DNA from 3 places in the Saccharopolyspora terrae genome. Region 1 is predicted to be linked to each of the others. Evidence: riboswitches for the same ligand, from Rfam matches in the RefSeq annotation. Region 1 holds a riboswitch; each other region holds the start of a gene.

The links. Region 1 has a riboswitch for thiamine pyrophosphate ahead of thiO (glycine oxidase ThiO). Riboswitches for the same ligand answer to the same signal wherever they lie in the genome.
Region 2: another riboswitch for thiamine pyrophosphate. It lies ahead of thiD (bifunctional hydroxymethylpyrimidine kinase/phosphomethylpyrimidine kinase); the one in region 1 lies ahead of thiO (glycine oxidase ThiO).
Region 3: another riboswitch for thiamine pyrophosphate. It lies ahead of E1181_RS17970 (purine-cytosine permease family protein); the one in region 1 lies ahead of thiO (glycine oxidase ThiO).

What each region holds. Positions count from the first base shown of each region.
Region 1 is NZ_SMKS01000034.1:11,385-14,652, forward strand. It holds gene E1181_RS18915 (S1 family peptidase) at 1-638, shown strand, start outside; gene thiE (thiamine phosphate synthase) at 722-1,393, opposite strand; TPP riboswitch at 1,633-1,740, shown strand; gene thiO (glycine oxidase ThiO) at 1,732-2,850, shown strand; gene thiS (sulfur carrier protein ThiS) at 2,847-3,047, shown strand; gene thiG (thiazole synthase) at 3,050-3,268, shown strand, end outside.
Region 2 is NZ_SMKS01000021.1:411-3,678, forward strand. It holds gene E1181_RS14195 (hypothetical protein) at 156-896, opposite strand; gene E1181_RS14200 (biotin/lipoyl-containing protein) at 1,069-1,299, shown strand; TPP riboswitch at 1,342-1,434, shown strand; gene thiD (bifunctional hydroxymethylpyrimidine kinase/phosphomethylpyrimidine kinase) at 1,422-2,219, shown strand; gene tenA (thiaminase II) at 2,345-3,055, shown strand.
Region 3 is NZ_SMKS01000031.1:8,200-11,467, reverse strand. It holds gene E1181_RS17970 (purine-cytosine permease family protein) at 51-1,376, opposite strand; TPP riboswitch at 1,367-1,480, opposite strand; gene E1181_RS17965 (helicase HerA-like domain-containing protein) at 1,518-3,035, opposite strand.

The DNA of each region.
Region 1 (3,268 bases):
CCGAGGGCGCGCAGTTCGCGCAGGCCGCGGGCGTGCCGACCGAAGCGGTGAAGGTCGTCGAGTCGCAGGAGCAGCCCCGGACGCTGATGGACGTGGTCGGCGGCAACGCCTACTACATCGGCAGCGGCGCTCGCTGCTCCGTCGGTTTCGCCGTGGAGGGCGGGTTCGTCTCCGCCGGCCACTGCGGCGGTACGGGCGACACCACCACCGAGCCCAGCGGCACCTTCGAGGGCTCGTCCTTCCCCGGTGATGACCACTCCTTCATCTCCGTCGGCACCGACGACAGCCCGCAAGCCGCGGTGAACGACTACAGCGGCGGCACGGTCGCCGTGGCCGGTTCCACGGAGGCCTCGGAGGGCGCGTCGATCTGCCGCTCCGGTTCCACCACCGGCTGGCACTGCGGCACGCTGGAGGCCAAGAACCAGTCCGTGCAGTACGAGCAGGGCACCGTCGAGGGGCTGACCCGCACCGACGTCTGCGCCGAGCCGGGCGACTCCGGTGGCTCGTTCATCTCGGGCGACCAGGCCCAGGGCATGACCTCGGGCGGTTCGGGCGACTGCACCAGCGGTGGCACGACCTACTTCCAGCCGGTCAACGAGGCACTGTCGGCTTACGGCGTCTCCCTGCTGACCCAGTGATCGGTGACAGCGGCTCCCGCTGACACCACTTCACGCACGACGACCCCCGGGATCTTCGGTCCCGGGGGTCGTTCGTCGTCAGGTCAGGGAAGCCGCGCCCGGAGGTCGCGGGCGGCGGCTTCGGGGTCGTCGGCGGCGGTGATCGCGCGGACCACCACGATGCGCTCGGCGCCCGCCTCGATCGCCTCGTCGAGGTTCTCGGGGCCGATGCCGCCGATGGCGAACCACGGACGGCCGTGCCCCCGGTGCTCGGCGGTGTGCCGGACCAGGTCGATGCCCGCGGCGGGACGTCCGGGCTTGGTCGGAGTCGTCCACACCGGCCCGGTGCAGAAGTAGTCCACGCCCGGTTCGGTCGCCGCCGAGTCGGCCTGGGCGATGTCGTGCGTGGAGCGGCCGATCGCCACCTGGTCGCCGACGATGCGGCGGGCGATGTCCACCGGCAGGTCGTCCTGGCCCAGGTGCAGCACGTCGGCCTCCGCGGCCAGCGCGACGTCCGCGCGGTCGTTGACCGCCAGCAGCGCACCGTGCCGCACGCAGGCCTCGGCCAGCACCTCCAGCGCGGCGAGCTCGTGGCGGGCCTCCAGCGGAGCACCGCCCGGGCCCTTGTCGCGCAGCTGGATGATGTCGACACCACCGGCGAGCGCGGCGTCGGCGAACTCCGCGAGGTCACCTCGCTCGCTGCGAGCGTCGGTGCACAGGTACAACTTCGCCTCGGCCAGGCGAGCGCGAATCCCGAAGCCGTCCAATCCAGGCATGTCCCCAGCCTAAGCCTTGTTTCGTGGTTGCTTCGCTCGGCGGTGCCAGTGGCAGGGCCTGAGCGTTCCGTGGACTCCGTGCGCCGCTCCTGATGTACGGCGTCCCGGCGTACTCGCCGCGAAGCCGTTGAAGAACCTGCTGGCTGAGTCCGCACCTGAAGCAGCGGCTCCGCGGCCCTCCTCAGCAGATCCTCCGGACCAGGCGCTGACGTGGCGATCTGTTGACGGGTACGGTGGACGGTGGTGAGCACGGGAGCCCGGCGGACCGGGCTGAGAGGGAGCGCAGGGCTCCGACCGTCGAACCTGATCCGGGTCATGCCGGCGCAGGGAGCGTGGAGTTGTCTGGGAAGAGAACCGATCATGTCGTCGTGGTGGGCGGCGGAGTCGTCGGCCTGTCCGTGGCCTGGCGCGCCGCAGCGGCCGGGAACCGGGTGAGCCTGGTCGATCCGGCCCCCGCCTCAGGTGCCTCGTACGTCGCGGGCGGGATGCTCGCGCCTCTCGCCGAGGCGTGGCCAGGCGAGGAAGAACTGCTCGAACTGGGCTCGACGTCGCTGAACCGCTGGCCGGACTTCGCCGACGAGCTCAGCCGCGCGTCCGGTCTGCCGTCCGGGCTGCGCACCGAGGGCACGCTGATGTTCGGCGTCGACGGCGCCGACCGCGAAGAGCTCGACACCGTCGCCGGATACCTGGCAGGGCTGGGCCGCAGCGTGACCCGGTTGACGGGCCGCGAACTGCGCAGGCGGGAGCCCTCGCTGGGCCCCGCGGTGCGCGGTGGGCTGGAGGTGCCGGGCGATCTCGCGGTGGACAACCGGCTCGCGCTGACCGCGCTGCGCGCGGCGGCGGAAGCGGCGGGCGTGGAGTTCATCGCCGAACGCGCCGAGGCGGTCCGGCCGGGCGCGGTCGAGCTCGCCGAGTCCACTGTGGAGTGCGATGTCGCGGTGATCTCCGCAGGCGCGCACTCGGGTTCGCTGCACCCGGCGCTCGCCGACCGGATCCGCCCGGTCAAGGGCGAGATCCTGCGGCTGCGGCGACGAGCCACCGCGCTGCCACCGCCGACCCGCACGGTGCGGGGCCCGGTGCGCGGCAGGCCCTGCTACCTGGTGCCGCGCGACGACGGGGGAGTGGTGCTCGGCGCCACCCAGCACGAGGTCGGCTTCGACACCGAGGTCACCGTCGGCGGCGTCCGCGACCTGCTCGCCGACGCCGAGACCGTGATGCCGGGCATCGCCGAGTACGCGCTGGTCGAGGCCACCGCCGGGTTGCGCCCGAGCACCACCGACAACCTGCCGGTGATCGGCTGGCTGGAGCCGGGAGTGCTCGCCGCCACCGGACACCACCGGGGCGGGTTCCTGCTCACGCCGGTCACCGTCGACGCCGTGCTGGCGCTGCTGCGCGGCGAAGAGCCGGAACCGCTGATCAAGGCCACCGATCCGAGCCGTTTGGGAGGGCAGCAGTGAACGTCGTGATCAACGGCGAAGCACGGGAGGTCGCCGCGGGCGCCACCCTCGCGTCCGTGCTGGACGACTTCGGCGTGCCGGAACGAGGTGTGGCCGTGGCTCTGGACGGCGCGGTGGTGCCGCGCGCGTCGTGGCCCACCACGGAGCTGCACGCCGACGCAGGCATCGAAGTCCTCACCGCAGTGCAAGGAGGGTGACCGTGGACGACCCATTGCTGATCGCCGGCCGCGAGTTCGGATCGCGCCTGATCACCGGGACCGGTGGGGCGAACAACCTCGCCGTGCTGGAGCGCGCGCTGATCGCCTCCGGAACCGAGCTGACGACCGTCGCGATGCGCCGCGCCGACGCGGGTGGCGGCACCGGTGTCCTCGACCTGCTGCGCAAGCTCGGCATCGAGGCACTGCCCAACACGGCGGGC
Region 2 (3,268 bases), on a different contig from region 1:
GGGCGTGACGGCACTTCGCCGAAACAACGGGGAAAGTGCGCGCGGTCACGGCCGGGTTCGCGGGCCCGAACGCAACTCGGGGCGACCCCCACAACCGGGAATCGCCCCTGAGCGAACGCTGTTAGCCGACGACACTCGTCCGGGCCAAGGAACCGTCAGACCGGACGCACCTTCAGCCCTGCGGGCTCGGCGGAGAGCACGACCGCGCCCTCGAAGTCGGCGATCGGGAGCTCGTCGCGCACCAGGCGGTGCGGCGCGTCGGACGCCTCGATGCGGATCTTGCCGGTGTTGATCGACCGCTCGTCCAGCCCCTGGCCGCCGAACTGCACGCTGAGCTGGTCGCCGGTCACGGTGGCGGTCAACCAGCCGCCGTCGATGACCTGCTCGGTGCCGTCGAAGGAGACGGTCAGCCGGCCGTCGGTGGGCTTGTCGCCGCGCACCGCGACGTGCGAGATCGCGACGTCGCGCTTGCCGGATTCCTCGCCGGCCAGGGCGATGACATCGCGGGTGACCTCGTCACCCGGCTCGGTGCCGGGCTTGGGGGTCAGCACCGGGGCGCGCAGCTGCGCGGCGAGCCGGTAGGGCTGCCACGAACCGGCGCCGATCAGGTTGACCACGGCGCTGACCGCCACGTCGGCCAGCAACCGGTCGCTGCCCGGGGCGGGCGTGACCTCGATCGCGGGCACGTCGCGCCGGGCCAGCAGATCGCGCAGTGCCTTGGCGCGCTGACGGCTGTTGCGGTCAAAACCGCGGGTGATCGCCACCGTCCCCGATCCGGCGGCCGCGACGGCGGCCTCGGTCAGGTCCGCTAGCGGCGCCCAGATCTGCGCGGGGTCCTGTTCAGGACGCTGCCGGCGCGAGCGGGCGAAGCCTGGGGCATCGGTCGTGGTTTCCATCGCCCTCCACTTTAGTCCGCGGCGAAGGATGACCTTGCCTTCCGGTGGGGGCTTTCACGGTGTGAAATCGATCGCGGTCGCACTGCTCCATCGGGGTGGCTTTTCCCCCCGGAGGGCTCATCCGCTGCGGCATTCGTCGCATTCTCGCAGGTCTTGGGAGCCGGGGGGCGGCATGACCGATCTTCACCTGCCGGGCGCGGGCCCGGCCTGCTGGCTGCTGGTGCGCTGGCTGGCCTCCGACGGGAGCCGGGTGCGGGCGGGCCAGCCGCTGGCCGAGCTGCGTCCCGCCGAGGCCGACGGCGCCGCGATCCGGGTGTCGGCGCTGGCCACGGGGACCCTGTGGCACCAGGTGCGGCCTGGCGAAGCGCTCCACGTCGGCCAGGTGATCGGGTTGATCGAGTGAACCCGCGCGCCCCGGGGGCTTGCCCTCGGTTGTTAGGTTGGTGCCAGTGACGCGGGGTGCCCTGCCAGGGCTGAGAACAGACCCGTTGAACCTGACCTAGCTCGTACTAGCGGAGGGACGTCATGGCTCCCAATGTGCTGACCATCGCCGGGACCGACCCCAGCGGCGGCGCCGGAATCCAAGCTGATCTCAAGGCGTTCTCGGCCAACGGCGCCTACGGCATGTCGGTGATCACCGCGCTGGTCGCGCAGACCACCACCGGGGTGAGCCGGGTGCAGGAGGTCCCGCCGGACTTCATCACCGACCAGCTGGTGACGCTGCTCGACGACGTCCGGGTGGACGCGGTCAAGATCGGCATGCTCGCCAACGCCGAGGTCATCCGCGCGGTCACGGCCGTGCTGGAGCGCTACTCGCCCCCGTTCGTGGTGCTCGACCCGGTCATGGTCGCCAAGAGCGGTGACCGGCTGCTCGCGCCCGAGGCCGTCGGCGCGCTGCGCGACGAGCTGCTGCCGAGGGTGGACCTGATCACGCCGAACCTGCCGGAGGCGGCCGACCTGCTCGGCGAAGCCGAGATCGGCGGCCCCGACGAGATGCCCGCGCAGGCCGAGCGGCTGGCCGCGCTGGGCGCCAAGCAGGTGCTGCTCAAGGGCGGGCACCTCAGCGGCGAGTCGAGCGTCGACCTGCTCTACGGCGACGGCCTGGCGGAGTTCCTCAGCAGCGAGCGGGTGGCCACCACCAACGACCACGGCACCGGGTGCACGCTCTCGGCGGCGATCGCGGCGCTGCGCCCGCAGCGCGCGGACTGGCTGGAGGCCGTCCGCGAGGCCAAGCGGTACCTCACCGAGGCCCTGCGCGCCTCGGAACGCCTCGACGTCGGCCACGGCCACGGCCCGGTGCACCACTTCCACCAGTGGTGGTGAGCGGCTGAGGGCGGTCTCGGTCCGAACCGCCCGTGGTCGAAGTCCGCTTCGCCCGGACGGTTCGGACGACAACGCCCGCAGCTGCGCCACCGCACCCGAGATTCCGAATTCTGTGAGGGGTTCTCATGAGCACGTTGCCCGCTCCGCCCGCCGGAGGGTTCTGCGCCCAGGCCTGGGAGCGCACCGCCGGATTGCAGCAGGCGATCGTGGACCACCCGTTCAACAAGGCGCTGGCCGACGGCAGCCTTCAGCGGGACGTCTTCGTGTTCTACATCGTGCAGGACGCGCGCTACCTGGTCGGCTTCGCGCAGGCGCTGTCGGCAGCTGCGACCAGGGCCGATGACGCGGCCGACGCGGCGTTCCTCGCCGGGGCCGCGCAGGGCGCGCTGGTGGAGGAGCGGCGGCTGCACGCCGGTTACGTCGCCGAGTTCGGCCTGACCGACGAGGAGATCTCCGGTGTGGACACCTCGCCGTCGTGCCTGGCCTACACGTCCTACCTGCGCGCCTGCGCGCTGACCGAGTCGTACCCGGTGCTGCTGGCCGCGATCCTGCCGTGCTTCTGGGTGTACCAGTACGTCGGCAGCAAGATCCTCGACGCCACCGGCGACATCGAGGGCCACCCCTACAAGGCGTGGATCACCACCTACGCCGACGACGAGTTCGCCGAAGCCGTGCTGGCCGCCCGGGAGCTCGTCGACAGGGTCGCGGCGCGCTCGGACGACGCGACGCGCGAGCAGATGTTCGCCGCGTTCACCCGGGCGACGGAGTACGAGTGGGTGTTCTGGAACGGCGCGTGGGTCAAGGAAACCTGGCCCACTGCGAAATTCCTTGCGTGACAAGGGTTTCGCGTCTCGGAAACATCGATGACGGCTCGCCGGGAACGGCGGGCCGTCATTCGTTTCGCACCACACCACCGCGTGATTCATTCTGTGATGCGCGACACAATCTTGGGGTGTTAACGAAGTGGCTCGCACAGCGACATGCTGGGCGAGCCCCCTGTCCTAGCAGGGCGTTGTGAGTGGCGGAATCTTCCGCAGGCGTGGATGGAG
Region 3 (3,268 bases), on a different contig from region 1:
GGAGCCGTCCCCGGTCTCCGGGCGGTTCGCCTCGACGCGAACCGCCCGGTTCAGCCCTTCCGGCGGCTGCGGGCGAGCAGGCCGATGATGCCCGCGGCCACCGCGGAGATGACGAACGAGGTCAGCGCAGCGCTCATCCAGGTCGGGACGGTGAACCCGATGGCCTCGCGGGCGCCGGTCCACAACGCGGTCCACCAGCCCAGTTCGCCGGGGTTGATCAGCTGGAAGGTCGCGAAGCCCAGCAGCCAGGCGATCAGCATCCCCCAGCGGGAGGGGGCCTGCGCCGAGACGTCCCACTCGCGGTTGCGGGCGTTGTAGAAGTAGTCCACCGCCAGCACGCCGAACATCGGCACGAACACCGATCCGATCAGCAGCAGGAAGTTGGAGAACTGCTCGATGTCCATCGTCAGCGCTGCCAGCGTGCTGACCACGCCGACGATCAAGCTCAACAGCCGCCGATCGGTGCTGGGGCGCAAGTTCTGGATGGACACCGCGGTCGAATAGGTGTCGGCGAAGGACTGGTCGACCTCGCGCAGCACCAGCACCGCGAAGAACAGCACGCCCAGCGGCGCCGCCAGCAGCGGGTCGAACGCCTTGTCCCCGTCGAACCCGACCAGCGCCAGACCGAGCAGTCCCAGCAGGTAGCAGGCGATCTGGGTGACCGAGTAACCGACGGTCGCCGCGGTGAACGCACCGCTGGCCGACCGCGAGTGCCGCGAGTAGTCCGAGGCGACCGGCAGCCAGGACACCGCGACGGCCAGCGCCGCGTCGGCACCGGGCCAGAACCCCTCCCAGGACCCGTCGTTCATCGGCGGCAACGGCTGGAGCAGCAGCTGCACGAAGAAGTAGACCATCGCGATGAGCACGGCGATGCTCACGTAGCGGCGCAGCAACCTCAGCGCACCGAGGGGGCGCAAGGTCAGCGCGGTGGTGAGGGCTCCGGCGATGAGCACGTACAGCCACTGCGGTCCACCGCCGAACAGCGCCTCGGCGCCCTGGGCGATCACCAGCAGCTCGAACGTCCCCCAGCCGACCAGCTGGAGGATGTTGAGCACGGTCGGCACGTAGGACAACCGGGTGCCGAACAGGCCGCGCAGCAGCATCATCGCCGGTGCGCCCGTGCGGGCTCCGGGGATGGCCGCGATGCCGACCATCAGGCTGCCCAGCACGGTCCCGACGACGGTCGCCGTCACCGCGGCCGCGAAGGACAGCTGCGGCACGCCAGCGGGCGCGAGCACCGCGAGCGCACCGCTGAATCCCAGCAGGCTCACACCGAGGTTGCCCCAGAAGGCTCCTTGGTCGAGCACCCCCAGCGTTCTGGGTGCCGGTTCGTCCAGGGTGTTCGGAACTTCGGACCGTTCGACGTCAAGCGCCATCGACAGCTCCCTACGCCGGCATTATCCGGACAGGTTCTGCGGTCGGTGGCGCGCTGCGTGCCACCCTCTCAGCCCGATTCGCCCGAGCTCCCGCGTGGATAAGTCGGGCAGACCCTACCTGATCGGGTGAAGCGGGGTCAGTCAGCGCCTCCTGTTGCCGAACAGCCCGCGGGTGACCTCGCGGCCGACGGCGCTGGCCGCGGAGCGGAAGAACGAGCGCACGGCCGGGTTCTCCATCGCCTTCTGGAACATCCCCGCTTCCTCGCGCGCGCCCTTCTGCTGCGGGGCCTGCCCCTCTTCCGCAGCGGGCTCGGTGACCTTCTGGGCGAGCTTCTCGTAGGCGGACTCGCGATCGATCGTCTCGGAGTACTTGGCGTGCAGGTCGGAGGACTGGGCCGAGGAGCGGACCGCGTCCTCGCCGATGGTGCCCATCAGCGAGCGCGGCGGGCGCAGCCGCGTCCAGGCCACCGGTGTCGGAGCGCCGGTCTCCGACAGCACCGTCACGATCGCCTCCCCGATGCCGAGGCTCGTCAGCGCCTCGTCGAGCTGGTAGTGCTCGGTGGTCGGGTAGGTCTTCACCGTCTTGGACAGCGCCTTCTGGTCCTCGGGGGTGAACGCGCGGATCGCGTGCTGGACGCGGGCGCCCAGCTGCGAGAGCACCGGGTTGGGCAGGTCGGTGGGCAGCTGGGTGCAGAAGAAGACGCCGACTCCCTTGGAGCGGATGAGCTTCACCGTCTGCTCGATGCGGTCGAGGAACGCCTTGGACGCGTCGTTGAACAGCAGGTGCGCTTCGTCGAAGAAGAACACCAGCTTCGGCCGGTCCAGGTCACCGGCTTCGGGCATCTCCTCGAAGAGCTCGGCCAGCAGCCACATCAGGAACGTGGAGAACAGCACCGGGTTGGTCTGCACGTCGTCGAGCTCGAGGAGGTTGACCACGCCCTTGCCCTCGGTCTGCCGGAGCAGGTCGGCCACCTCCAGCTCGGGTTCGCCGAAGAACTCGTCCCCGCCCTGGGCCTCCAGGTTCGACAGCGCCCGCAGGATCACCCCGGCGCTGGCGGCCGAGACACCACCGATGCCCTTGAGGTCCGCCTTGCCCTCGTCGCTGGTCAGGTACTGGATGACCGACCGCAGGTCCTTGGTGTCCAGCAGTCCGAGCCCGCGCTGGTCGGCCCAGTGGAAGATCAGCCCGAGGGTGGACTCCTGGGTGGCGTTGAGCCCGAGCACCTTGGACAGCAGCAGCGGCCCGAAGCTGGTGATCGACGCCCGGATCGGCACCCCGCGGCCGCCGGTGCCCAGCGAGAGGAACTGCACCGGGTAGGACGAGGCCTGCCAGTCGTCGCCGACGTCCTGGGCGCGCGCGGTGAGCTTCTCGCCGCCCTCGCCGGGCTGGGCGAGCCCGGACAAGTCGCCCTTGATGTCGGCGAGCACGACGGGAACCCCGGCGTCGGAGAGCTGTTCGGCGAGCAGTTGCAGCGTTTTGGTCTTGCCGGTGCCGGTCGCACCCGCGACCAGGCCGTGCCGGTTGAGCGTGGCCAGCGGGATGCGCACCTGGGCCGCGGCATCGGCCTCGTTGTCGATGACCACCGCCCCGAGGTCGACGGCGGCTCCGCCGGAGGTGTACCCGGCCGCGATCTGCTGAGCAGCGTTGTTGTCGGTCACCGCGGTCTCCTCCCATCGGCACGTTCCCTTCGGAAGGTAGGTCGGTCCGGCCGCCGAGCCGGGGAGTGCCACTCGGTCGAGGGACAGGCGGGCGCGTCCGCACTAGCACCCCGAACGAGCCGCCAAAAGGCTCGTTGACCACCGGAAAGATCTCCTTCGACGGCATGGGATGCATCGCTCGATGGAGTTAGAGTCTGGTCGGACCACATGGCTGTGAGCGAGCGTGCGTGAGG